Regions from separate parts of the Streptomyces sp. NPDC088157 genome, predicted to be linked through region 2. Evidence: riboswitches for the same ligand, from Rfam matches in the RefSeq annotation. Region 2 holds a riboswitch; the other holds the start of a gene.

Region 1 (4,152 bases), on a different contig from region 2:
CAGGCGCGGCGCAACGCGCGGACCGCCGGGGTGCGATGGGCGTTCTGGGCGAGCAGGGCGTAGAACTGCGGGATCTCGATGCCGGGCTCGGACAGCCGCAGCGGCCCCGCGGGCTGGCGCTCCAGCCCGGTGGCGATGCGGCGCAGATCCAGCCACGGGATGCCGACGCCGCCACCGGGGGCGTGCGGGTTCAGCCAGAGGCCGTAGTGGTCGGGGTAGAGGGTGCGGGCCACGTCCAGTCCGTCGACCACCTCGTACGACCTGTTCCAGCCGCTCGCGCTGAGCTCCTGGGCGGAGGTGACGCAGGGGGCGTAGCCGTGCCCGTCGACCTCCATGTTTCCGTACTGGGCGTCCGGGGAGCCGGCCTGGCCGTGCCACAGCAGCATCCAGACCTGTCCGGAGGAGGGGGTCGCGAGCGCGCGCAGGAGCGCCTCGTAGGCGTCGTAGCGCCCGGGCGTGACCTGGCGCAGCATGTGCTCGACCTGACCGGTCGCGATGCCGCTGGCGCTCACCTGTACCGCCCCTTCATTTCTGTTGCCCCGCGTCGGAGTCCAGCTTAAGCGCCCAAGGCGTCGGGGGTCGTGGTGCGTTGGCGGGTGCGGATCCGTCGTGGCCCGTCGCGCCCGCGGCGGGGCCGCGGAGGAACCCGGCCCCACGCCCCCCGGGTGGGTTCACTGGTCCCTTGTGTAGAAGGGGCGGACCCTTTCCCGCATCCAGTCGCCCACCGGGTCCTGGGCCACGTCCAGGAGCACCAGGTTGACCGGCCAGGGCGCGTCCGCCCTGGTCAGAGCCCTGCCCAGGGCCTCCAGGGGAAGGGCGCGCAGGTCGCCCTCCCACTGGGAGAGTTCCACGCCCACGAACATCACCGGGTCCGCCGTCTCAATGGCGGCCAGGCAGCGGCGGGCCGTGCGGATCACGCCCGTGGCCTCGAACTCCGCCGAGGCCGCGGCCAGGAAGTCCATCGGGTCGTCCTGCCAGTCGGGCTCGTACAGCCGGACCCGGCCGCCGGCGGCGGCGCCGTCCAGCGGGGTGCGGCCCGCCCGGCAGAGCTCGGCCACGGCGGGCGGGGGCAACGGGACGCCGACCACCCCGTCCGGGTTCACCAGGATGCCCACCTGCGGGGGCAGCCCCCGGGCGAACTCCACGGCCGGCGCGATCGTGTACGACATGTGCGCGCCGACGACCTGCCGGAACTGTTCCTCGGAGCTGAAGACCGGCACGTAGACCTGGCCGCCGAGCTCCATCGTGGGCAGGTCCAGGGGGCCGCTGTGCGGGCCGCCGCCCCCGGGCAGCGGCACCCAGACGAAGCTGCGCCCGAGCACCTCGACGATCCGGCCGCCGGCTCCCGGCATGCCGAGGGAGACGGAGAGCACCTCCTCCAGCTCGTTGCCGGGCCATCCGCCGTGCGGATGGTGGTGCGCCTGCGCCGGAAAGTCCGCGGAGAAGTCCGTCGGGAAGTTCGCCGGGGGGAAATCCATCTGCCTACCGCCTGCTGAGAACCGCTCACTCTGGTGTGGCTGAAAGGCTAGCGGGTGCCGGGGGCGGCACCCGAGCCCTCAGCCCGTGAATCCGATGCGGCGCAGCGCGTCGGCCGCCTCGCGGTCCAGCAGCACCGCCGAGCCGCAGCCGTCGGGCAGCCGGCCCTTCTCCACCGAGCGCACCAGCCGGGCGGCGGCGTGACGGTGGCGCAGGAACGCGTACCGGGAGACGCCCCGGCCGCGCTCGCGCTGCCCCTCCAGCGCCGTGTCGGCGCCGACGTCCAGCAGCAGCAGGTGGAGGGTGCCGCCGCGGCGGCGGGCCTCGCGGGCCAGCCAGTCCCGCACCCAGGCCTGCGTACCGCAGTCGTGCACGACGACGCCCGCGCCGCTGCTTAGAGCGGCGCGCAGTCCGGCGTAGTGGGCGAGGCGGACGAGGGGGCGGTAGAGGCCGTAGGGCAGGAAGCGGGGGGCGCGGGCGTCCCAGCGGTCCCGGGTGTCCTGGGAGTCGACGCGCAGGCCCTGGACGGTCCGCCGCATGAGCGTGGACTTGCCGCTGCCGGGCAGGCCGGTGACCACCACCAGGTCACGGGGGCCGAAGAGCAGGCCGTGCGGGCTGCGGCCGGCCCGCTCGCGCAGGTCGCGGACGACGGGCGCCGGCCGCGCGCCGCACGCCCCCCGGGCCGGGGCGCCGGGCTGCGCGGGCAGCGCGATTCCCGAGCCGGTCGCGAATGCCCTGGACCTCGCCGTGGTCGTCCTGTTCACCGTGATCGTCCTCCCCTGGGGTCAGGTGGTCCCATCCCCATCGAGCGTAAAGAGAAGGTAATGCGCTCTGTCCAGTGTTTTCGTACGCGTACCGACACAGGCCGGTTACAGATGCGGCCTGCCGGGATCGGGGGGAGCCGTGCAATGATGGCCGCGCCAACTGCATACCGGCCGTTTGAATCCGCGCGGGAGAGTCCTCAGCAGCAGCTTCGCTGGGGCGCCGAAGGAGCAAGTCCCTCCCTTGAATCTCTCAGGCCCCCGTTACCGCGCGGGCGAGGCACATCTGAAAAGCGGGCCGCTGTCTCCAGTGGCCCCACCCAAGGTGCAAGTCATGAGCGATCCCGTCGCGGGCGTCATGGCGAACCTCTCAGGTTCCGATGACAGATGGGGAGGAACGACCTCGCCTTCCCCCGTGCCCGCATGCCCTGCGTCGCTCGCACGGGGGGATCCCGTCGCCTTGGGAGACGAACGCCCGATGAGCAGTACCGACCCCGCATCCGTCCCGCCCGCCGAGCAGCGCCACACCGCCCTCGACGCCGTGCATCGTGCGCTCGGCGCCACGATGACCGACTTCGCCGGCTGGGACATGCCGCTGCGCTACGGCTCCGAGCGCGACGAGCACCACGCCGTCCGCACCCGGGCCGGGCTCTTCGACCTCTCGCACATGGGCGAGATCACCGTCGCCGGCCCGCAGGCCGCCGCCCTCCTCGACTTCGCCCTGGTGGGCAACATCGGGGCGGTCAAGGCAGGCCGCGCCCGCTACACGATGATCTGCCGGGCGGACGGCGGCATCCTGGACGACCTGATCGTCTACCGGTTGGCCGAGACCGAGTTCATGGTGGTGGCCAACGCCTCGAACGCGCAGGTCGTGCTGGACGCGCTGACCGAGCGCGCCGGGGACTTCGACGCCGAGGTCCGCGACGACCGCGACGCCTACGCGCTGATCGCCGTGCAGGGCCCCGAGTCCCCCGGCATCCTCGCGGCCCTCACCGACGCCGACCTCGACGGCCTGAAGTACTACGCCGGCCTGCCCGGCACCGTCGCCGGCGTCCCCGCGCTGATCGCGCGCACCGGCTACACCGGCGAGGACGGCTTCGAGCTGTTCGTGCGGCCGGAGCACGCCGTCGAGCTGTGGCAGTCGCTGACCAAGGCCGGCGAGGGCGCCGGCCTGGTCCCCTGCGGCCTGTCCTGCCGGGACACCCTGCGCCTGGAAGCGGGCATGCCGCTGTACGGGCACGAGCTGAGCACCTCCCTCACCCCCTTCGACGCGGGACTCGGCCGGGTGGTGAAGTTCGACAAGGACGGCGACTTCGTCGGCCGTACGGCGCTGGAGGCGGCCGCCGGGCGGGCCGCCGAGCAGCCCCCGCGCGTCCTCGTCGGCCTGGTCGCCGAGGGCCGCCGGGTGCCGCGTGCCGGGTACGCGGTCGTCGCCGGCGGCGAGGTGATCGGCGAGGTCACCTCCGGCGCCCCTTCCCCCACCCTCGGCAGGCCGATCGCGATGGCGTACGTCGACGCCGCCCACGCGGCGCCCGGAACGGCCGGTGTCGGCGTGGACATCCGGGGCAGCCACGAGCCGTACGAGGTCGTGGCGCTGCCGTTCTACAAGCGCCGGAAGTAGACACTGGGCGCGTCGACGCCCGCACGCGCGTGACCCTGCGCACATTTCCGCTGTTCACGCGCGCCTCCAGCAGTCCCCCATTCACCAGCACTCCCCCGCGTACAGGAGAATTCAGGCCATGAGCAACCCCCAGCAGCTGCGCTACAGCAAGGAGCACGAGTGGCTGTCGGTCGCCGAGGACGGCGTCTCGACGGTCGGCATCACGGAGCACGCGGCCAACGCGCTCGGCGACGTGGTCTTCGTCCAGCTCCCGGAGGTCGGTGACACGGTGACCGCGGGCGAGACCTGCGGCGA
Region 2 (4,152 bases):
GCGTGCGCAGGTTGCGGGAGGCGGGTCTGTCGGGGCGGACCATCGTGCTGAAGGTGCGGCGGTACGACTTCTCCACGCTCACCCGCTCCGAGACCCTGCGCGGGCCCACCGACGACCCGGCCGTGATCCGGGAGGCGGCGGCCCGGCTGCTGGACTCCGTGGACACGACGGGTGGCGTGCGACTGCTCGGGGTGGGGGTCAGCGGGCTGGCGGACTTCACACAGGAAGATCTGTTCGCGCAGGCCGCGGAGGGCCGGGCGGACGGGCCCGAGGAGGAAGTCGTGGATGAACCCGTCGTCGAGGTACCGGTTCCGGTCGAGCACCAGTGGCGCCCGGGGAACGACGTCCGGCATGCCGAGCTCGGTCACGGATGGGTGCAGGGGAGCGGGCTGGGCCGGGTCACCGTGCGGTTCGAGACGCCGGAGTCGGAGCCGGGACGGGTACGGACCTTCCGCACCGACGATCCGGGGCTCGAGCCGGCGGAGCCGTTGCCGCTGGTGCGGCGGAGGCCGGATGACGGCGGCGGGGCGCATTCCGGGGGAGCGCCCGGACCGCTCGGCCCGGAAGCGGAATCACCGGCAGTGGAGTTCGGGAACTCTCTGTGAGGCGGATCAGTTACACAGAGTGAAGTGGTTCGAAGTGCGGGGTGAGTCGGAGCGGTGGTGTTCCCGCGAGGGGACGCCGGTGACGGATGAGGAACTGTATGGAACTGCACGGAGGTCGGTTCGCGGAGCCGGCGGGGGTGTCGCCGGAGCGGGGAGCCGAGATGCGGCGGGCGGTGGACCGGGTGACCCGGTGGGCCGCGAACCGGAGTGACGTGGTGGGGCTGCTTCTCGTCGGTGCCTCTGCGCGTGGGGCCGCGCGTCCCGGCCCCGACCTGGACCTCGTGGTGTTGTCGACCACCCCTGCCAGGTACGCCGAGGACGACGTGTGGACGCGTGAGCCGGCCCTGGGGGAGGCGATCCGGGTCCAGGGGCCCCTTATTGCGTGGCGGTGTCTCACCGGCTCCGGTCTGGAGGTCGAGGTGGGCGTCGGTTCCGCCCACTGGGCGCGGACCGATCCCGTCGACGCCGGCACGCGCAGAGTCGTCACGGACGGAGCCCGGCCGTTGTACGACCCTGCCGGGATTCTCGGAGCGTTGATACGGGCCTGTGTCCGAGGGGCTCAGCTGTCGTCGGTGCCCGCCAGCCGGCCGAAGTCGTGGTCGGGGAGCGGGGGAGGGGTGCCCAGGTCCAGGCCGTAGTGGTGGTAGAGCTGGAGTTCCTGTTCCGGGGAGAGGTGACGGCCGACGCCGAAGTCGGGAGCGTCCTTGATCAAGGCCCGCTCGAAGGGGATGCGCAGGGTGCCCTCGACCAGTCGGCTGGGCTCGAGGGGGACGAAGGCGTCGCGGGAGAACAGACCGGTGCGTATGGCCGCCCACTCCGGTACGCCGGTGGCGTCGTCCAGGTAGACCTCGTCGACGGTGCCGATCTTGGTGCCGTTGCGGTCGAACGCCTTGCGGCCGATCAGGTTGCGCGGATCGATGTCGGTCTGCACGGGCCCTCCACTTGGTCGCAACTCATCCGTAAGCACTACAAAAGAGCACATTGGGATGGGCGGCCACTCGAGCGAGTCCCGTTGACCCCGCTGGTAGTCTGACAACGGCTGCTGACACCGCGCGGGAGAGTCCTCCGGACATCATCGGAGGGCGCCGAAGGAGCAAATCCTCCCCGGAATCTCTCAGGCTCACGTACCGCACGGACGAGGTCACTCTGGAAAGCAGGGCGGGTGCCGACGGCGTCGACGGTTCCCGCTCTCACCGACGGTGAAAGCCGGGCGTCCTCGGACGGCCGGTGAAGCTCTCAGGTTGAGATGACAGAGGGGGAGGCCGTCCGGGTACCCACAGTGGTGACCCTCGAAGGTCGTGTCAGACCAGGAGGCCTCCGTAATGACCGCCCATCGCATTCCGCTCGCCGAGCTCGAGCAGGGAATCCCCTTCGAACAGCGCCACATCGGGCCCGACCATGAGGCGCGGGCCAAGATGCTCGCGCAGGTCGGCTACGGCTCGCTCGACGAGCTCACCGCCGCCGCGGTCCCGGACGTCATCAAGAACGCCGACGCGCTGGATCTCCCGGGCGCCCGGACCGAGGCCGAGGTGCTGGCCGAACTGCGCTCGCTGGCCGACCGCAACCAGGTCCTCGACCCGATGATCGGACTCGGCTACTACGGCACGTTCACGCCGCCCGTCATCCTGCGCAACGTCATGGAGAACCCCGCCTGGTACACGGCCTATACGCCGTACCAGCCGGAGATCTCGCAGGGCCGGCTCGAGGCGCTGCTGAACTTCCAGACCATGGTCGCGGACCTGACCGGGCTGCCGACGTCCGGCGCGTCGCTGCTCGACGAGGGCACGGCCGCCGCCGAGGCGATGGCACTGTCCCGGCGCATGGGGAAGAACAAGAAGGGCCTCTTCCTCATCGACGCCGACGCGCTGCCGCAGACCATCGCCGTGATCGAGACCCGCGCCGAGCCGACGGGCGTGGAGATCGTCGTCGCCGATCTGAGCGACGGTATTCCGGCGGAGATCGCCGCGCGGGAGATCAACGGCGTGCTCGTCCAGTACCCCGGCGCTTCCGGTGCCGTACGCGACCTCAAGGCGATCGTCGACCAGGCGCACGGGCTCGGCGCGCTCGTCACCGTCGCCGCCGATCTGCTCGCGTTGACGCTGCTGAAGTCGCCGGGCGAGCTGGGGGCGGACATCGCGGTCGGTACGACGCAGCGGTTCGGCGTGCCGATGGGTTTCGGCGGGCCGCACGCCGGTTACATGGCCGTCCGCGAGCAGTTCGCGCGCAGCCTGCCCGGGCGGCTGGTCGGCGTGTCCGTGGACGCCGACGGACACCGGGCCTACCGGCTCGCGCTGCAGACGCGTGAGCAGCACATCCGGCGCGAGAAGGCCACCAGCAACATTTGCACGGCGCAGGTGCTGCTGGCGGTGATGGCGGGGATGTACGCCGTCTACCACGGCCCCGACGGACTGCGCGCGATCGCCAGGCGTACGCACCGGTACGCCTCGATCCTGGCCGCCGGGCTCGAGGCCGGCGGCGTCGAGGTCGTGCACGGGTCGTACTTCGACACGCTGACCGTGCGGGTGCCGGCCAAGGCCTCCGAGGTCCTCGCCGCCGCGCGGGAGCACGGGGTCAACCTGTACCTCGTCGACGCCGACCACGTGTCGATCGCCTGCGACGAGACCACCGCGCGGGCCCAGGTGGCCGCCGTCTGGGCCGCCTTCGGGGTGGACGGCGACATCGAGTCGCTCGACGCGTCCACCGAGGAGACGCTGCCCGAAGGGCTGCTGCGGTCCGACGCGATCCTCACGCACCCCGTGTTCCACCAGCACCGCTCCGAGACCGCGATGCTGCGCTATCTGCGCAGGCTGGCCGACCGGGACTACGCGCTGGACCGGGGCATGATCCCGCTGGGCTCCTGCACCATGAAGCTCAACGCGACCACCGAGATGGAGCCGGTCACCTGGCCCGAGTTCGGGCAGTTGCACCCCTTCGCGCCGGCCGAGCAGGCGCAGGGCTACCTGACGCTCATCCGTGAGTTGGAGGAGCGGCTCGCGGAGGTCACCGGGTACGACAGGGTGTCGCTCCAGCCGAACGCCGGCTCGCAGGGCGAGCTGGCCGGGCTGCTCGCCGTCCGTGGATACCACCGGGGCAACGGGGACGAGCAGCGGACCGTGTGCCTCATCCCGTCCTCCGCGCACGGCACGAACGCGGCCAGTGCCGTGATGGCGGGCATGAAGGTCGTCGTCGTCAAGACCGCCGAGGACGGCGAGATCGACGTCGAGGACCTGCGGGCGAAGATCGAGCGCTACCGTGACGAGCTCGCGGTGCTGATGATCACCTATCCGTCGACGCACGGAGTGTTCGAGGAGCACGTCGCCGACATCTGCGCGCAGGTGCACGAGGCGGGCGGGCAGGTGTACGTCGACGGCGCCAACCTCAATGCGCTCGTCGGGCTCGCCAAGCCGGGGCACTTCGGCGGGGACGTCTCGCACCTGAACCTGCACAAGACGTTCTGCATCCCTCACGGGGGCGGCGGCCCGGGTGTCGGACCCGTCGCCGTACGGTCGCACCTGGCGCCCTACCTGCCGAACCACCCGCTCCAGCC

Evidence for each region. Region 2 has a riboswitch for glycine ahead of gcvP (aminomethyl-transferring glycine dehydrogenase). Riboswitches for the same ligand answer to the same signal wherever they lie in the genome.
Region 1: it holds a riboswitch for glycine, as region 2 does, so the genes downstream of both, gcvT (glycine cleavage system aminomethyltransferase GcvT) here and gcvP (aminomethyl-transferring glycine dehydrogenase) in region 2, are expected to answer to the same signal.

The regions. Positions count from the first base shown of each region.
Region 1 covers NZ_JBIUSU010000002.1:312,869-317,020, forward strand. The annotation lists gene ACIPFH_RS07755 (enhanced serine sensitivity protein SseB C-terminal domain-containing protein) at 1-512, opposite strand, end outside; gene ACIPFH_RS07760 (enhanced serine sensitivity protein SseB) at 672-1,478, opposite strand; gene ACIPFH_RS07765 (AAA family ATPase) at 1,557-2,240, opposite strand; glycine riboswitch at 2,417-2,517, shown strand; gene gcvT (glycine cleavage system aminomethyltransferase GcvT) at 2,716-3,858, shown strand; gene gcvH (glycine cleavage system protein GcvH) at 3,977-4,152, shown strand, end outside.
Region 2 covers NZ_JBIUSU010000013.1:179,414-183,565, reverse strand. The annotation lists gene ACIPFH_RS39465 (DNA polymerase IV) at 1-605, shown strand, start outside; gene ACIPFH_RS39460 (PRC-barrel domain-containing protein) at 1,165-1,536, opposite strand; glycine riboswitch at 1,649-1,745, shown strand; gene gcvP (aminomethyl-transferring glycine dehydrogenase) at 1,928-4,152, shown strand, end outside.